2 regions of the Hornefia porci genome follow, and region 2 is predicted to be linked to the other one. Evidence: riboswitches for the same ligand, from Rfam matches in the RefSeq annotation. Region 2 holds a riboswitch; the other holds the start of a gene.
The links. A riboswitch is a leader RNA that binds a small molecule or an ion and turns the genes downstream of it on or off. The one in region 2 is predicted to bind cobalamin.

Region 1: linked by a shared signal. The riboswitch ahead of BHK98_RS06135 (DUF4430 domain-containing protein) and the one ahead of BHK98_RS09745 (sirohydrochlorin cobaltochelatase) in region 2 are both predicted to bind cobalamin.

Annotation. Positions count from the first base shown of each region.
Region 1 is NZ_MJIE01000001.1:1,287,648-1,295,350, reverse strand. It holds gene BHK98_RS06155 (energy-coupling factor transporter transmembrane component T) at 1-350, shown strand, start outside; gene BHK98_RS06150 (ABC transporter ATP-binding protein) at 323-1,990, shown strand; gene BHK98_RS06145 (ECF transporter S component) at 1,969-2,934, shown strand; gene BHK98_RS06140 (sugar phosphate isomerase/epimerase family protein) at 2,939-3,706, shown strand; cobalamin riboswitch at 3,756-3,934, shown strand; gene BHK98_RS06135 (DUF4430 domain-containing protein) at 4,149-5,018, shown strand; gene BHK98_RS06130 (ATP-dependent helicase) at 5,213-7,420, shown strand; gene ligA (NAD-dependent DNA ligase LigA) at 7,436-7,703, shown strand, end outside.
Region 2 is NZ_MJIE01000001.1:2,084,009-2,091,711, reverse strand. It holds gene BHK98_RS09750 (L,D-transpeptidase) at 1-1,211, opposite strand, end outside; gene BHK98_RS09745 (sirohydrochlorin cobaltochelatase) at 1,461-3,569, opposite strand; cobalamin riboswitch at 3,850-4,075, opposite strand; gene BHK98_RS09735 (M15 family metallopeptidase) at 4,217-4,927, opposite strand; gene BHK98_RS09730 (DUF819 family protein) at 4,946-6,187, opposite strand; gene BHK98_RS09725 (DUF819 family protein) at 6,562-7,703, opposite strand, start outside.

The DNA.
Region 1 (7,703 bases), 800 kb from region 2:
GGAAGGAACTTTCCATCCTCGTCTCGTGGTCGCTGGAGTCCTCCATTGAGAGTGCGGATTCCATGGAGGCCAGAGGCTACGGCCTGCGGGGGCGCACCAGCTTCCATCTTTATCGGTTCACAAAGAGAGATCTGCTGCTTCTGCTTGTGATGTGCGGTCTTGGCGTCGTCGTCATAGCGGGCGCGGTTATGGGAAAAACGACCGTCTGGTTCTACCCGGAGTATGTGCTTCGCCGGTTCGACCTGATGACGGGGCTGACGCTGGGCGCCTATGTGCTGCTTCTGGCGCTGCCGATTCTTATCGATATCAGTGGGGAGGTCCGATGGAAACGATCCGGTTTGGCAATGTAACATTTTCATATCCGCTCTCTGACAGTCCTGCGCTGGACCGCGTGACCTTTGAGGTGCATCCGTCGGAGTTTATTGTAATATGCGGAAAATCCGGCTGCGGCAAGACGACGCTGCTGCGGCACATGAAGAAAAACCTTATTCCCTATGGAAGAAGAGAGGGCTCGGTCACCTACGGAGGTACCGAGATTTCCGCGCTGGACGATCGCAGAAACGCGTCCGAAATCGGCTTTGTGCAGCAGAACCCGGACAATCAGATCGTCACGGACAAGGTCTGGCACGAGCTGGCGTTCGGACTGGAAAGCCTGGGGCTGGACAATCGGACCATCAAACGCCGCGTGGCTGAGATGGCCAGTTATTTCGGGATCCAGGCCTGGTTCCGCAGAGACGTGAGCCAGCTGTCCGGCGGGCAGAAACAGCTGCTGAACCTCGCGTCGATCATGGCCATGCAGCCGAAACTTCTGGTCCTGGACGAACCGACCTCGCAGCTGGATCCTATCGCCGCGTCAGAGTTCCTGCGAACGATTTACAAAATCAACCGGGATCTCGGAACTACCGTTATCCTTTCGGAGCATCGTCTGGAGGAGGCGTTTACCATGGCCGACAAAGTCCTGGTCATGGATCGGGGAAGAATCATCGCATATGACGATCCCCGGCGCATCGGACGGCTGATGTCCGGTAACGGAGGCGGCAGCCGCCATCCCATGTTCTACGGGCTTCCTTCAGTGACCCGGATTTTCTATTCCGCAGGCGGAGAGGGCGAGAGTCCGCTGACCATCCGTGAAGGAAGACTCTGGATCGATGAGGAGATGCGCCGGGCCGGGAAGGAACCGGAAAAAGGGATCCCTCTCTGGCAGAAGGGAACCGGGAAGGAAGAGAAACCGCGGAAAATCAAGGATCCGGCAATCCATATGGAAAATGTCTGGTATCGTTACGACCGGAACTCCCAGGATGTCCTTCGGGGACTGACGATGGATGTGGAGAAGGGGCAGCTCTTTTGTATCCTCGGCGGAAACGGCGTAGGAAAGAGCACAACGCTGAAGGCAATCGCCGGGATTGTAAAGCCTCAGCGCGGAAAAATTGAGGTGAACGGCCGTCTGGCTATGCTGCCCCAGAACCCGCAGGCGCTGTTCACAGAGATCTGCGTGGAGGACGAGCTGCTGGAGGCCCTGCATGACGAAAAAGGTACAGACGGGGAAAAAGTGAAGAAGGTTGTGGATATGCTCCGGCTCATGGAGATCGAACATCTCCGGAAGGCACATCCCTACGACCTGTCAGGAGGTGAGCAGCAGCGACTGGCGCTTGGGAAGGTTCTGCTGGTGGATCCGGATGTGATTCTTCTGGACGAGGCCACCAAGGGTCTGGACCCTTTCTTTAAAATCGCCCTTGCGAAGGTTCTGAAGAAGCTGACCGATGCGGGCAGGACTTTGTTCATGGTGTCTCATGACATCGAGTTCTGCGCGGAATACGGCGACTGCTGCGCTATGTTTTTCGACGGAGGAATCGTGTCGGCCGGACCGCCGAAGGAGTTCTTTCCGGGAAACAATTTCTATACGACGACGGCGAACCGCATGGCGCGGGATTACTTCCCTGAAGCTGTCACATGGGAGGAGGTGGCGAAATGCGTCGGGGATTCGATCTGACTCAGTATGAGGCCGCGGCCAGAAAACGCACCGCCGTTTCCGCATTTCTGATTCTCGGCGTAATTCCTGTTACCGTGCTGGGAGGAAGCTTCCTGCTGGGCTCGGATCTGTATATGGTTGGCAGCATCCTGATTGTGATCTATACGATGATTCCGTTTTTCATGGTGTTCGAACGGCGAAAGCCCAAGGCCCGGGAGATCGTCCTGATCGCGATGATGGCAGCTCTGACTGTTGTGATTCACCTCTTCTTTCATCTGACTGTTCCGATTCAGGCGGGGACGGCCATGATAATCATCTCCGGAATTTCGCTGGGACCGGAGGCGGGTTTCCTGATCGGCGCACTGGCGCGGTTCGTCTGCAACTTTTATATGGGGCAGGGACCATGGACGCCGTGGCAGATGTTCTGCTGGGGGCTGTTGGGATTCCTGGCGGGGCTCGCCTTCAACAAAGTAAACTACGAGGAGATCCGGGATCGGGGATTCCGTGACGAGCTTGCCTCGCGAAGCCTGCGGATGGTGATGGGGCCGGTACTCTGCATCGCCTTTGCGCTGGCGGCGGCCTATATCTGCTATCTGATCTGGCCGGGAAAAGACCAGACATTTTTCGGCTGGCGGCTTTACGCGTTCGGGGTGGCCGGTCTGCTGGGAGGTCTGCTGGTGCAGCGGAAACGACTCTCCGTGGACGGACTGACCATGGCTCTGTTCACCTTCTTTGTGACATTCATCGTGTACGGCGGAATCATGAATATCTGCGCGATGGTGACCTCAGCCGCCATGCCGGGCGGGCGGCCGGTGAGCCTGAACACGCTGCGGATTCTCTATATCTCCGGAGCACCCTACGATGCGGTTCACGCCGGCGGCGCCGCGGTGTTCATCTTCTTTTTCGGAGATATGTTTATCAGGAAGCTGGAAAGAATCAAGATCAAATACGGGATTTACAGGTGACGATATGGAGAGGCAGATTTTTCTGGCGACGTTTTCCGACGACGCGCTGAAGGTGATAAAAAAATACGGTATCGGCATTGAATTCAACCAGTTCTGCATTTCTCAGACTCTGGATGAGGACAAAATCGACCGGACGATAGCCGCGATGCAGAAGGAAATGAAGGAATGCGGCGTTTCGGACGAGCGCGGCGCGATTGTTCACGGTCCCTTCACCGAACTCTGTCCGCAGTCTATCGACCCGCTCTTTGTGGATCTCGCCATGAAACGCTTCGAGCAGGCCTACGAAGGCTGCCGGCGGCTGGGGCTGAAACGTCTGGTAGTGCATTCCGGATTTATTCCGCTGATTTATTTCCCGGTCTGGCACGTGAAGCAGTCAGTGAAATTCTGGAGCAGATTTATGGAGGACAAGCCGGAGGACTTCACCCTTTACATTGAGAATGTGCTGGATTCAGAGCCGGAGTCGCTGACGGAAATTGTATCGCAGATAGACGATCCGCGTGTGAAGCTCTGTCTTGATGTGGGTCACGCCAATGTGGTGACAGAGCCTGAGTACAGCGTCACGGACTGGATCCGGATTATGGGCCCCCGGCTTGGGCACTTCCATCTTCATAATAACGACGGAAGCAGCGACCAGCACAGACCTCTTACCTCGGGAAGCCTGAACATGAAGGAAATCCTGGCGGCAATCGACGATTACTGCGATCCCTCTGCGACACTGACCATAGAGAGCAGGGAGTGCGACGAGAGCGTCGCCTGGCTGCTGAAGCAGTGATGGAATTTCCTCTTGACGAAAGGGGAAATATCCGATACAATTAAGGTGCAATTGAAAATGCGTTTCGCGTTCTTCCACACGGAAGCTAAGAGGGAATCAGGTTGAACGCCTGAGCGGTCCCGCCACTGTAGTTGGAGAGCTGTGTCGCAGGATGCCACTGGGAAACCGGGAAGGCGCGGCCGGCGATGATCCATAAGCCAGGAGACCTGCGCGAAAGCGTTTCTAATCGGCGGTGAACCGATGGTAGAAACATATGCATCAGCGAATACGGGCTGTGGGCAGAACCACAGTCCTTTATACTATCTGAGGATAGTGCGGATTACGGGGAGCCCCAATTGCTTTTCATTCTTTTTTCATTTTGAGGCAGGCCCCGTCACCCTGCCTCGTTTGCTGTAGCAGGAAAGAATCGGAAAGCGCAGGAATGTTAGAAAGGGGAAGAGTTATGGAAGATGAACTGTTGAGAAAGGCAAAGAGAAGGAAAATCAGGACGATCGCTGTTCTCGTGATTGTCGCACTTGCGGCAACCTCGGCGGTTTTCGGTCTGAGCATTAAAAGCGCCCGGGCGGAGAAGGCGAAGGCGACAGCGGCGCAGGAATCCGCGGAGACTCAGACCGCGTCCGATTCCGGTACGACGGAGAAGAAATCAGCGTCCTCGAAGGAAAAGAAAGACAAGGCCGCCGTGAAAAAGGTGGACGAGCTGATCGCTGCGATCGGCGATCCGGACAAGGTGACGCTGGACAGCAAGGACGCCATTCAGAAGGCGAAAAAGGCGTATGACAAGCTCAGCAAAGACCAGAAGGAGATCGTGGAGAACAAAGAGGTTCTGACCGCGGCTCTGGAGAACTACCGGAAACTGGTTAAGGAGAAGAAGGCAGAAGCGGCCAAGAAAAACGGCAGCTCATCGTCTGCAGCTGCCTCGGCTGCAAAATCCGTGACCATCAGCATCGAATGCAGGGATCTTGCAAATGATATGTCCCGGCTGAAGGACCCCGCCAAGAAAAAAAATATTCCTTCAAGCGGCGTCATTCTGTCAGCCACAAAGTATCAGTTCAAGAGTGGTGAAACCGTTTACGACGCGCTGAAGTCCGTCTGCAGATCCCGCGGCATCGCGTACATCAAGAAGGACGCGGGCGCTTATGACGGCGTGTATATCAGTTCCATCGGTCATCTCGCGGAATTCGACGGCGGCAAGAACAGCGGCTGGCTGTACTACGTGAACGGAGTCACGCCGAATTACACCTGCTCCAAATACAAGCTGAAGAATGGCGATGTAATCAAGTGGCACTACACCGTCAATTACACAAAGGAGTAGATAAATACGCCGCAGGCGCAGCGGCGGCAGAATGCATCGACAGAATAAGAGAGAGGCGAGGAGCGCCGCCGGAGCATCGCGGAGGCGCTCCGGCTCTTTTTTTGTGCTAAAGGCAGAGCAAAGACAGAGTAAATGTGATAGAATAGTAAGTGTCTGTTCACGCATCAGGCAGACAAATGAATGGAGAGTAACGAATGAGTTTTGAAAATCTGAATTCCAGGCAGCAGGAGGCGGTGCGTCAGCTGGAGGGACCGCTGCTGATTCTGGCGGGCGCGGGTTCCGGCAAGACAAGCACCATGACCCACCGTATCGCTCATATGCTTGAAGAGGGGATTTCTCCGTACAGCATACTGGCGGTGACCTTTACCAACAAGGCCGCCAGGGAAATGCGGGAGCGAGTGGAGGATCTGGCGGGAGACCGGGCGGGATCCATGTGGATCATGACCTTTCACGCCATGTGCCTTCGCATTCTGCGGGTCTATCCGGAGGAAGCGGGGTATGAGCCGAACTTTGTCATCTACGACGGCACTGATCAGAAGACCCTGGTGAAAAACATCCTGAAGGAAAACGGGATCAGCGACCGGGAATTCGCGCCGCAGTATCTGCTGGCGGTGATCAGCGACCAGAAGGAGAAGGGCGTGGATCCGGAGCAGTACCGGGAGACAATGGAGAATAATTATAAAACAAAGGCGATTTACCTGGTGTACAGAGAGTATCAGAAGCGGCTGAGGCAGAACAACGCGATGGACTTTGACGATATTCTGCTGAACACCGTGAAGCTCTTTGAGCGGAATGAGGAGATTCTGCTGCGTTACCAGGAGCGTTTTCAGTATATCATGGTGGACGAGTATCAGGATACGAACCATATTCAGTACCGGCTGATCCGCCAGCTGGCGGACCGGCACCACAATCTGTGCGTGGTCGGGGACGACGACCAGTGCATTTACCAGTGGCGCGGGGCGGATATCCGGAACATCCTGGACTTTGAATCGGATTTTCCGGAGGCGAAGGTCATCAAGCTGGAGCAGAACTACCGGAGCAAGGGGAACATTCTGGACGCGGCGTATTCGGTAATCCGCAACAACCGCGGCCGAAAGAGCAAGAAGCTGTGGACGGACCGTGACAGCGGCGAGAAGCTTCGCTATTACAGGGCGAATAATGACCATGAGGAGGCGGCGTATGTGGCCCGGCAGATCGGATATATGAACCGCGCCGGCCGGCCGCTGACGGATTTCGCGATTCTGTACCGGACCAACGCCCAGTCACGGCTTTTTGAGAGCGCTCTTTCCCGGGATGGAATCCCGTACCGCATTTTGTCCGGCATGCGTTACTATGACCGGAAGGAAATCAAGGACATCATGTGCTATATGCGGCTTGTGGTCAATCCGAAGGATGACCTGTCAATGCGGCGCATCGTGAATGAGCCGAAGCGCGGCATGGGCGACAAAACCGTGGAGAAGGTCATGGGCTTCGCCGCTGTGAAGAACAAAAGTCTGCTGGAGGCGCTCAGCGATCCTGAGGTGCAGGACACGCTGCCGGGCAAGGCGTATGACCGGGTACGGGAGCTGACGGACTGCCTGAACCTCTGCCGGCAGGAACGGACGAACCTGAAGGTTTCCGACATCTATGACCTGCTGCTTACGAAAACCGGATATCTTCCCGCACTGGAGGAGACCGGCACCGTCGAGTCGGAAGGACGGATTGAGAACCTGATGGAGTTCAAATCGGTAATTTACGATTATGAAAAGGGAACCGAAAATCCCTCCATCGAGGAGTTCATGGAGCAGCTTACACTTGCGGCTGAGGTGGATAACTATGACGAGCATCAGGACACGGTGACGCTGATGACGATGCACAGTGCCAAGGGGCTTGAGTTTCCGGTGGTCTTTCTGCCGGGACTTGAGGACGGTCTCTTTCCGGGGAACAAAGCCTTTGACGACCCTTCGGGAATGGAGGAGGAGCGGCGTCTCTGCTATGTTGGCATGACGAGAGCAAAGGAGCTTCTGTTCCTGTCCAGCGCTGAGGAACGCACCCGCTACGGGAGAACGGAATATACGAGGGAGTCACAGTTCCTTCGGGAGCTGGACCGGCGTCTCATTGAAGGAGACGCGGTTTATCAGAGAAAGACCGGAGATTCCAGTCTGGGAGTTTCCACGGGAAGCCGGGACGGATACGCCGCGAAGCCTTATAAACCCTTTGACGCACTGAAATACGCCCGGTACAGCACGCGGCAGAATGCAATGGAGAACACGGAGAGCTTCGCGCCGGGCGACCGGGTGAGCCACGGAAAATTCGGAGAAGGCATGGTGCTGGAGGCTACAGATACAATCGTTACGGTGGCGTTTGACGGAGCCGGCGTCAAGAAGCTTGCGCTGGGCGTGGCCCCGCTGAAGAAGATCTGAAGAACATACAGAGCAATGAAAGACAGAAAACAGGAAATCAGAGAAAAAATCGATATTTTGAACCGGGCGGCAAAGGCGTATTATCAGGACGGGATTGAAATCATGCCGAACATCGAATACGACCGGCTTTACGATGAGCTGAGGGAGCTGGAACGGGAGACCGGAATTGTATTCGCCAACAGTCCGACCCGGAACGTCGGGTACGAGGTTTTGTCGGAGCTTCCCCGGGAACGTCATCCGTCCAGGATGCTTTCTCTGGACAAAACAAAGAGCCGGCAGGAGC
Region 2 (7,703 bases):
GTCTTTGCCGGTCCGCGCAGAACGACATTCCGCGCCTTCGTCAGCAGAAAGTATGCGCCCGCCGGCGTTTCGTGGACTCCGCGGGTGCCGGAAACCACATCAGTCTGGAACACAACCCTTCCGTCTTTGTACATCCAGAGGTGCTGCGCGTTGAGATTCACCTCTACATAAGTATCTCCAAATCCGTAATTATCGCTGTAAGGAGCCGCCTCCGTCTGGGCGTAGACCGGTTTCCTCTCCACGTCCGCTCCCTTTTTCAGATCCTTCGACAGCCTTGCGGCTTCACCCTCCCGGTCAATTTTCCAGCCGTAATAGCCTCGGGCCTGAAGGCGGATCACCTTTCCGGAATGCGTCTTAAACTTATGCGGGCTGTCCACAGTGTCGACCGAATCGGCCAGCCGCGCCACAAAGGCAGTCAGCTTCTGCTCCCAGACCTCATCATCCCGCTTCAGTCGTCCGTCTTCGCCGCGGACCAGCCAGTCCTTCATCTGGTTGGCGTCCAGAACCTTTTTACTTCCGTCCGGCAGTTCATAGGTCACAGAGCTCCAGGACATTCCGCTCAGCTGCCGGCAGTCCTCCTTCAGCTGTTTCTCACTGACGGCAGGCGCTTTATCTTTGTAATACCCGGATCCCCCGCTGATGTCCAGACCGGTCATGGAAACACTTACTGCCTCCTCCACCGCCTCCAGAACATTGCCCTTGTTCACCACAGTACCTTTAGCGGGCTTTACCACAAAAAATTTCCCGTCCTCATAGGATACCCGGGCGCTCTTCGGTTTTTTCATGTTCTTTTCCTGCATCTCCGGCCATTTCATCACAGCCTTGCGCAGCTTTTTTTCGGAGAAGTTTCCCCTGAGAGTCATGGAATGCTGTCCATGCAGATACAGAGAAGACAGATACTCCCCGAAGGACTGTCTTTTCAGCTGGTGTCTTATAATCGAAGGCTCTTCCAGCTCATAATCTATTGCCGTACCCTTCAGGGTTTCCCTTTTTCCTTCCCTGAACAAAACCTTCAGCGAATAGTTCTTTGTTACAGCATCCTCCGCCTGTTCCGCCGTCATGCCCGCAACGTTCACGCCGTTGATTCTCGTGCTCCGCAGGAAAATTCCCTTACAGTCTCTGTGGTACACAAAGCCGAGGGCGGCCAGTCCAAGCAGCAGCCCCAGTACAGTCATAATACAAAGATCTCGGAGGATTCTTCTGTCGTTCATTCTTTTCATCCCTTTATCTGATCATATGCTTTCAGCGTCCGGACAGGACTTATGAAACCATACTCTGCTCATTTCATATAAACTCGTCGTATGTTTAGTTTACCCTATTACTATCCCGGCCGCAAGAAAAAAAGTACTAAAAGAGGCCGGCGCTGCCACGATTACACACGTGTGCGCCAGCCTCCCTCAGATGCTCTTTTACCTTATTCAGTTACTCAGGATCTTTAGTGCGATGCGGCCTTCAGATCCTTATTTCGCCTTGACCTTTACAACCTTGCTGTATTTGCTGTAGCAGGTCTTTCCGGCGATCTTCTTATATCCTCTGACCTTGAAGTAATAGGTTTTACCCTTCTTCTGTCCGCTCTTGACAGTGACCTTCACAGTCTTGCCAGATTTCGCGGTAGCCACGGCCTTGAAGCCTTTGGATTTCTTGGTGGAGCGATAGACCTTGTAGCCTTCCGCCTTAGAATTCTTCTTCCAGGAAACCGTGATCTTCCTGCCTTTGCCTGCCTTGGCTTTGACACCGGAAATTGAGCTCGCTGCGAGTTCCACCTTAGCCTTGTAGTCAGCATACTCCGCCTTGGCCCTGGCCAGTTCTGCCTTTGCTTTTTCCAGCTCTGCCTTTGTTGCATCACTGTCCTTCTTCATCTGGTCGACCTGTTCACTCATAGCCTTCAGTGTGTGTGCCACATAAAGCTTCTGAACGCTTTCGATCTGACCCAGGCCGGCGATCTGACCTTCTACCTTAAATCCTGCCTTTTCAAAAATGGTTCTCCAGGAATCCTCATCGGTCCCGTTCATATCGTTGTTAGCGTGGTCGCCGGCAACAACCATCAGAGGTCTCAGAACAACTCTGGAATATCCACCGTCTTTTACCTTCTTGAGGACAGCGGAAACTGCATTATTAGGATCATTGCGTTCTTCCCCTTCAACGGTTCCGACGAACGCATTCTTGTAGCCGAGGCCGGTCATCGCTGTCTGCATCTGTGTGTAGGTGATATTTGCCGCATGTCCGGTTCCATGACCCATGAACACGTAAGCAGTGTCGCTGTCGCCGGTCAGCGCGCTGACGTCTTTTCCGTCGTCTTTTACTGCTGCTTCTGCGGCAGTTCTGGCGACCGCGGTCTTGTCTTCGTTGATGGTGTCTGCGGAATCGCCTGCCATGCCCAGCAGCGGCTCAGCGAAGGTGATCGTCACGCCGTCCCATTTGTTCTGTTCAACATCCCGTTTGATCTGGTCATATTCTTCACCGTTCATCAATGTGGTCGGCTGAATAATCAGATTGGTGACGCCTGCCTCCTTAGCCTGGTTCATGGCTTCTCTGACAGTGTTGATCTTCTCTTCATCCCTGGCCAGGATGTGATTGATGATTACCTGAGATGTGAAGGCTCTTCTTACACTGTAGTCGGTGTAAGTCTTTGCCAGAGCTTTTTCGATTCCGCCGATGGTGGCAACACGGCTGTCAGTATAGCTGGTGCCGAAGCTGCAGACCAGGATTTCCTTCTTTTTGTCCGGTTTCGTATTCAGCGGATCGTCCTTGCTCGCATCTCCGGTGCTGACAAAGTAATCGGCTCCGCCTGCTCCCGGGTATTCATAGCCGAGCCCGTCCGGAATCTCCGGAACATTTTTCTTGTCCTCGTCAGACAGCTTATCATATGCATATTTCGCGATCTTCGCTGTCTTCTCTGTCAGAACGGCCTGCGCTGCCTGCTCCTCAGCAGTCTTTTTAGGATGGATATAGATTTCCCCGATCAGACCTGCAACCAGAAGAGGGCTGTCGTTGGCGTCAACATAGGCCTTTGCCTGCTCTTCTGTCATTTCAGTTTCAATCTTCTCTGTGGTCTCCTTCAGTGTCGCGTTTTCAACTCCGTCCTTCGCACTAACCGAGGCTCCGTCACCGGCGACAGTATCAAGTATCTTTTCTTTTTCATTGACTGTTACCGTTCTTTCATACCATGTCAGCTTTTTCTTTGAGTGGGTAGAGATGATAAATGATTTACTCAGGTCAATACCGGTTACATCCACAGTAAAGACCTGATAATTTTTGCCGTCGATCGTCTCCTGAGTCGGGTTGACCGCGCCGCTGCCGTATCCGTACAGGCGCGCAGCAGAAGCTTTTCCCACATAGTACTTGTCATAAGATGTGCTGTCGTCTCTGATGATCAGCGTCTTCTTGCCGCCGGATTTGACCAGAGTCGCAGAATCCGGCTTGAACATGCCTTCGGCTTTTACTGTCAGCTCCACACTGTTCTCATCACCGTCAGCCGCATATGTCTGAGGCGTCAGGATGATGCTGAAGGAGATAAGGATCAGTGCAGACAGAATCAGCACAGCCAGTTTTTTTAAACTACTCGTCATGTTTTCCTCCTCACAAATAAAACACCAATAGTTTTTTTAATGGCAATCAACGGATCGATTCATAAACTTCCTGCCACAAAATCCCTGCCTCATTCCTGTACCCGGGTTCGCAGAATTCTTTTTTGTCAATGAGAGAGATGTTCTCTGCGGCCCGCCGGATCTTCCTTTGTTGATCGCAAAAGAAAAACCCGCTTTGGAAAGCAGGCCTGACACGCCAAAAAATGGAAGAGCATATCCACATTCCGGCGATATTGGTGAAGCTTTCTCTGGAAGTCATTCCCCAATTCCACTCCCTTCAGCAGGTTTCCTGGCTCACAGGTAATACCGCACACCACGCCTTCTCAGATCCGCCGACGGTTCTGCGGATTTCACCGCTTTCATCGGTTCAGGATCCAATGGCTTATTGTGATGTACTTCCTGTTTACAGTGACCGAGTCGCTCAGGTATCTCACCTGATTCCCTTTTAACCACAAGGATTCTGCGGCACTGAACGGATTTCAATTGTCATTTTCTCTACTGAAATTATATCAACCGTTTCTGAAGGTGTCAAGAGGTGCGACGGACACACATGCTGGGCAAACAAAACTGATGCGGATTCCGGATTTCCCGGAGCCCGCATCAGTATATGGTTTCAGCTTACATCAGCTTCAGTCCAGCTCGAAGATCCCGTTGTAGAGAGCGGGTCTGTCGACAACGGCGGACCAGTTTTTGTCCCCGTATTCAAAGTGCCACCATTCGGAAGGCAGGTTGGTAAAGCCGGCCTCCAGCATGATATGATAGAGCAGTCTGCGATTGTCTCGTATGAGCGCCGCATCCGGCAGTCCCGCAGCCTCCTCTGTCTCGAAGAAAGCAGTCCTGGTTTTGTCGGTGAAGGCGTCGAAGCCGCATCCCATCTCCAGCTCTTTCCCGTCCGGGCCAACAAGCGTCAGATCGATAGCTCCGCCCGTGGTGTGCGCCGGCGGCAGAGTCCTGTCCGGAATAGGATTGGCGACGAATTTGCCGATGAAACGGTGCTGTTCCTCCTCCGACATGTTTTCCAGATGAAACTCCCGTATGATTTTGGCGCTGTATGAGACAAAGAGCTCCTCCTGCAGTGCAAAGGGTCTCCAGGCGTCCCAGATCCGGAAGCAGTATCCTTCCGGGAGGCTTTCCGCCGCTTTCTGCAGCATTTCATATACTTCCCTGCGCAGGAAACATCTCTGCTCCCCGTTTTTGAATCCGAGAACCGGATATTGCATCCGGATGTCAATTTTTTCGCTTTCCTTCACTTCTGTCAGCGGAGAGTCGATAAAGGCTGTCTTTGTGTATTGCTCCAGATCCGGAAGAACCGGAATCGGCGTTTCAGTATAACTCGCCATAATATCGCCCCCTCAGCTTTACGCGCCCAGAATTCCGCCGATAACAACGCCGAGATACGTACCGATAACGTAGCCGAAGGTTCCGACCAGCATAATCGGTCCGACCAGCTGACTCCAGCCCTGGGAAATGGCCATGCCGGCCGCGGTGGTCGGTCCTCCGATGTTCGCGTTGGACGCCAGGATGCAGTCCTCCAGGTCAAAGTGCAGCAGCTTGCCGCCGATGAAGCAGAACAGCATGTTGACGATTACCATAATCGCAGTGAACAGCAGCAGCGCCGGCGTCTGTGTGATGATCTGATAGATGGAGGCCGGAACGCCGATGACGAACAGGAACAGGTAGATGAAATAGGTACCGATTTCCTGCGAACCGTTCAGCTTTTGTACCTGCGTCTCTCCATAGGTGGCGACGATCATGGACAGCGTGGTGATCCAGACGTACTGAGAGCCGAAGAATGTATTACACATCTTCAGGATCGCGTTGTCTGTCGGGATGACATTGGCAATGCCCATGGAAATCAGGTTCGAGAAGAACACGATGACCACAGCGTAAGCCAGATTCAGAGCGATGTCCTTCAGCGAGATGTCTTTGCGGCTCCAGTAAGCAGCTGCCTGTGTCTGCGAATCGCCGAGCCCGTTCTTCTCCACCTCGTCGATGTGCGGATGGGTGTAGTGGCTGCGGAAGAATTTCAGTCCCGCGAACAAAATCAGGACGAAGAAGTACAGCGCCATCAGCAGATTGTCCGCAACAGTCGTCGCTCCGATGGTTCCGCCGCTCACCTTGAACTGCGTCGCCAGCGCGGCGAAGTTTACGCCGCCGCCGATATAGGAACCGGTCATCATTGCCGCTACGCCGGCTGCCTCAGGCACCGCGTCATGCAGCAGCTGATATGCCAGCAGTGCGCCCAGGCAGGTTCCCACCGCGCCGATCAGGAAAACGATCATGACGCGTCCGGTCTCCTTCCAGATCTTCTTCATGTTGCACTGCAGTAGCAGAAGAGGAATACCCAGCGGCACCGCATAGCCCCAGATGATATCGTCATACAGGGTGCTGTTCGTCGGCAGAATCCCGATGTTGGACAAAACCAGAGCGAAGATCAGTGCGATAATCGCGCCGGAAAGTTTGGACGCCCAGGTGTACCTCTGCTCCAGATAGATCGCCAGCGCCACACTGACGACCAGCACGAACAGCAGGGCCCATGTGTCGTCCGGTGAGATCAGCGACGGTCTTCCGAGCGTACTCTGAAAAAATGAATTTAACATAATAACTCCTTTCTGCACGGCTCCTCCGCCATCCGCCCCGGTTGAAAAAAGTCGAGCACAAACGGGAGGCGGCATGCGGCAGAAATCCGCGCCCGTGCCGGAAAACCCGGCAAGCTTTTATCTGTATTATCAGACTTTTACACGGATTATGCAATGAACTTTAGTTATAACTTTGGGATTTTTTTGCGGTTTCGTCAGAATTTATTCAATCAGGGACGCTGCGCGGGTTTCTCCGCACGGACAGGATATCAGTGATTGCGATGCCGGCTTTCGCGCATCCTTGCCGGCGACAGTCCGCGCGAAGGACATCAGTGCGGCACAATTAAACTGCGGGCAGCGCCGGGAAAAAATCCGGACAGTGATTTTGTTCCCCGCTAAAATTCCAGAATTCCCCAGACAAGCAGCCCCATATATGTGCCGAGAACGTATCCGATAATCCCCACCAGAATCGATGGGCCGATCAGCGACTTCCATCCCTTGCTCACCGCCATGGCCGCCGCCGTCGTCGGACCGCCGATGTTCGCGTTGGACGCCAGGATAATGCTTTCCAGATCGTAATGCAGGAATTTCCCCGCCACCAAACAGAACAGCATATTCACGCCGACGATAATCGCCGCGTAAAGGAGCAGGACGGGTGACTGGATGATTCCCGGCGCTGATGCGGGAACGCCGATAACAAAGAAGAAAATATAGATTAAGAATGTTCCTATCTCCTCTGTCCCGCGGATGCCTCCGAAAAATCGGGGCTTCACTGTGGCGCAGACCATGGAAATCGTGCTGAGCCAAATGTAGTCGTTTCCCAGCAGCGTGTTGAACATCATCAGAACCGAATTGCTTCTGGGAATCACCCGCCCAAGCATATCCGCCATGAAGAAGGAAATGCTGACGATCACAAACGCGGCGGAAACGGTCAGAGCGATGTCCCTCAGAGAGATTTCACGCGGACGGGCAAACGCCCCTTCGTACTCCTCCTCTCCGCCGTTACCGACGGAACGCTTCACCGCTTCTATATCGTCGATCAGCGGATGCGAAAACCTCTTCAGAAAAAAACCGGCGGACGGAATCAGCATCAGAACCAGGAAGCAGATAGCCATCATCGTATTGTCCGCCATTGTCGCAGAGGACATCGTCCCGGCGGAGACGCCGAGAGCCTTTCCCACGCCGGTAAAATTTACGGCTCCGCCGATGTAGGTCGCGGTGAATACGCCGGCCAGCTTCGCCAGCTCCGGAATATACTGCCGCAAAAGCCCGTATCCGATCATGGCGCCGCAGGCGGTGCCCACCGAGCCGATCAGGAAAATCCCGAGAATTCTCCCGGAGTCACGACCGACCCTGCGAATGTCACATTTCATCAGAAGCATCGGAATCGACAGCGGGACCACATAGTCCCAGACCGCGTCCCACACACCCGATTCCATCGGAATGATCCCGAAATTGGAAAGCGCCACCGCCAGCACCAGCGCAATCAGCGCTCCGGTGACCTTCGACGCCCACTGATATCTTTGTTCCAGCATAA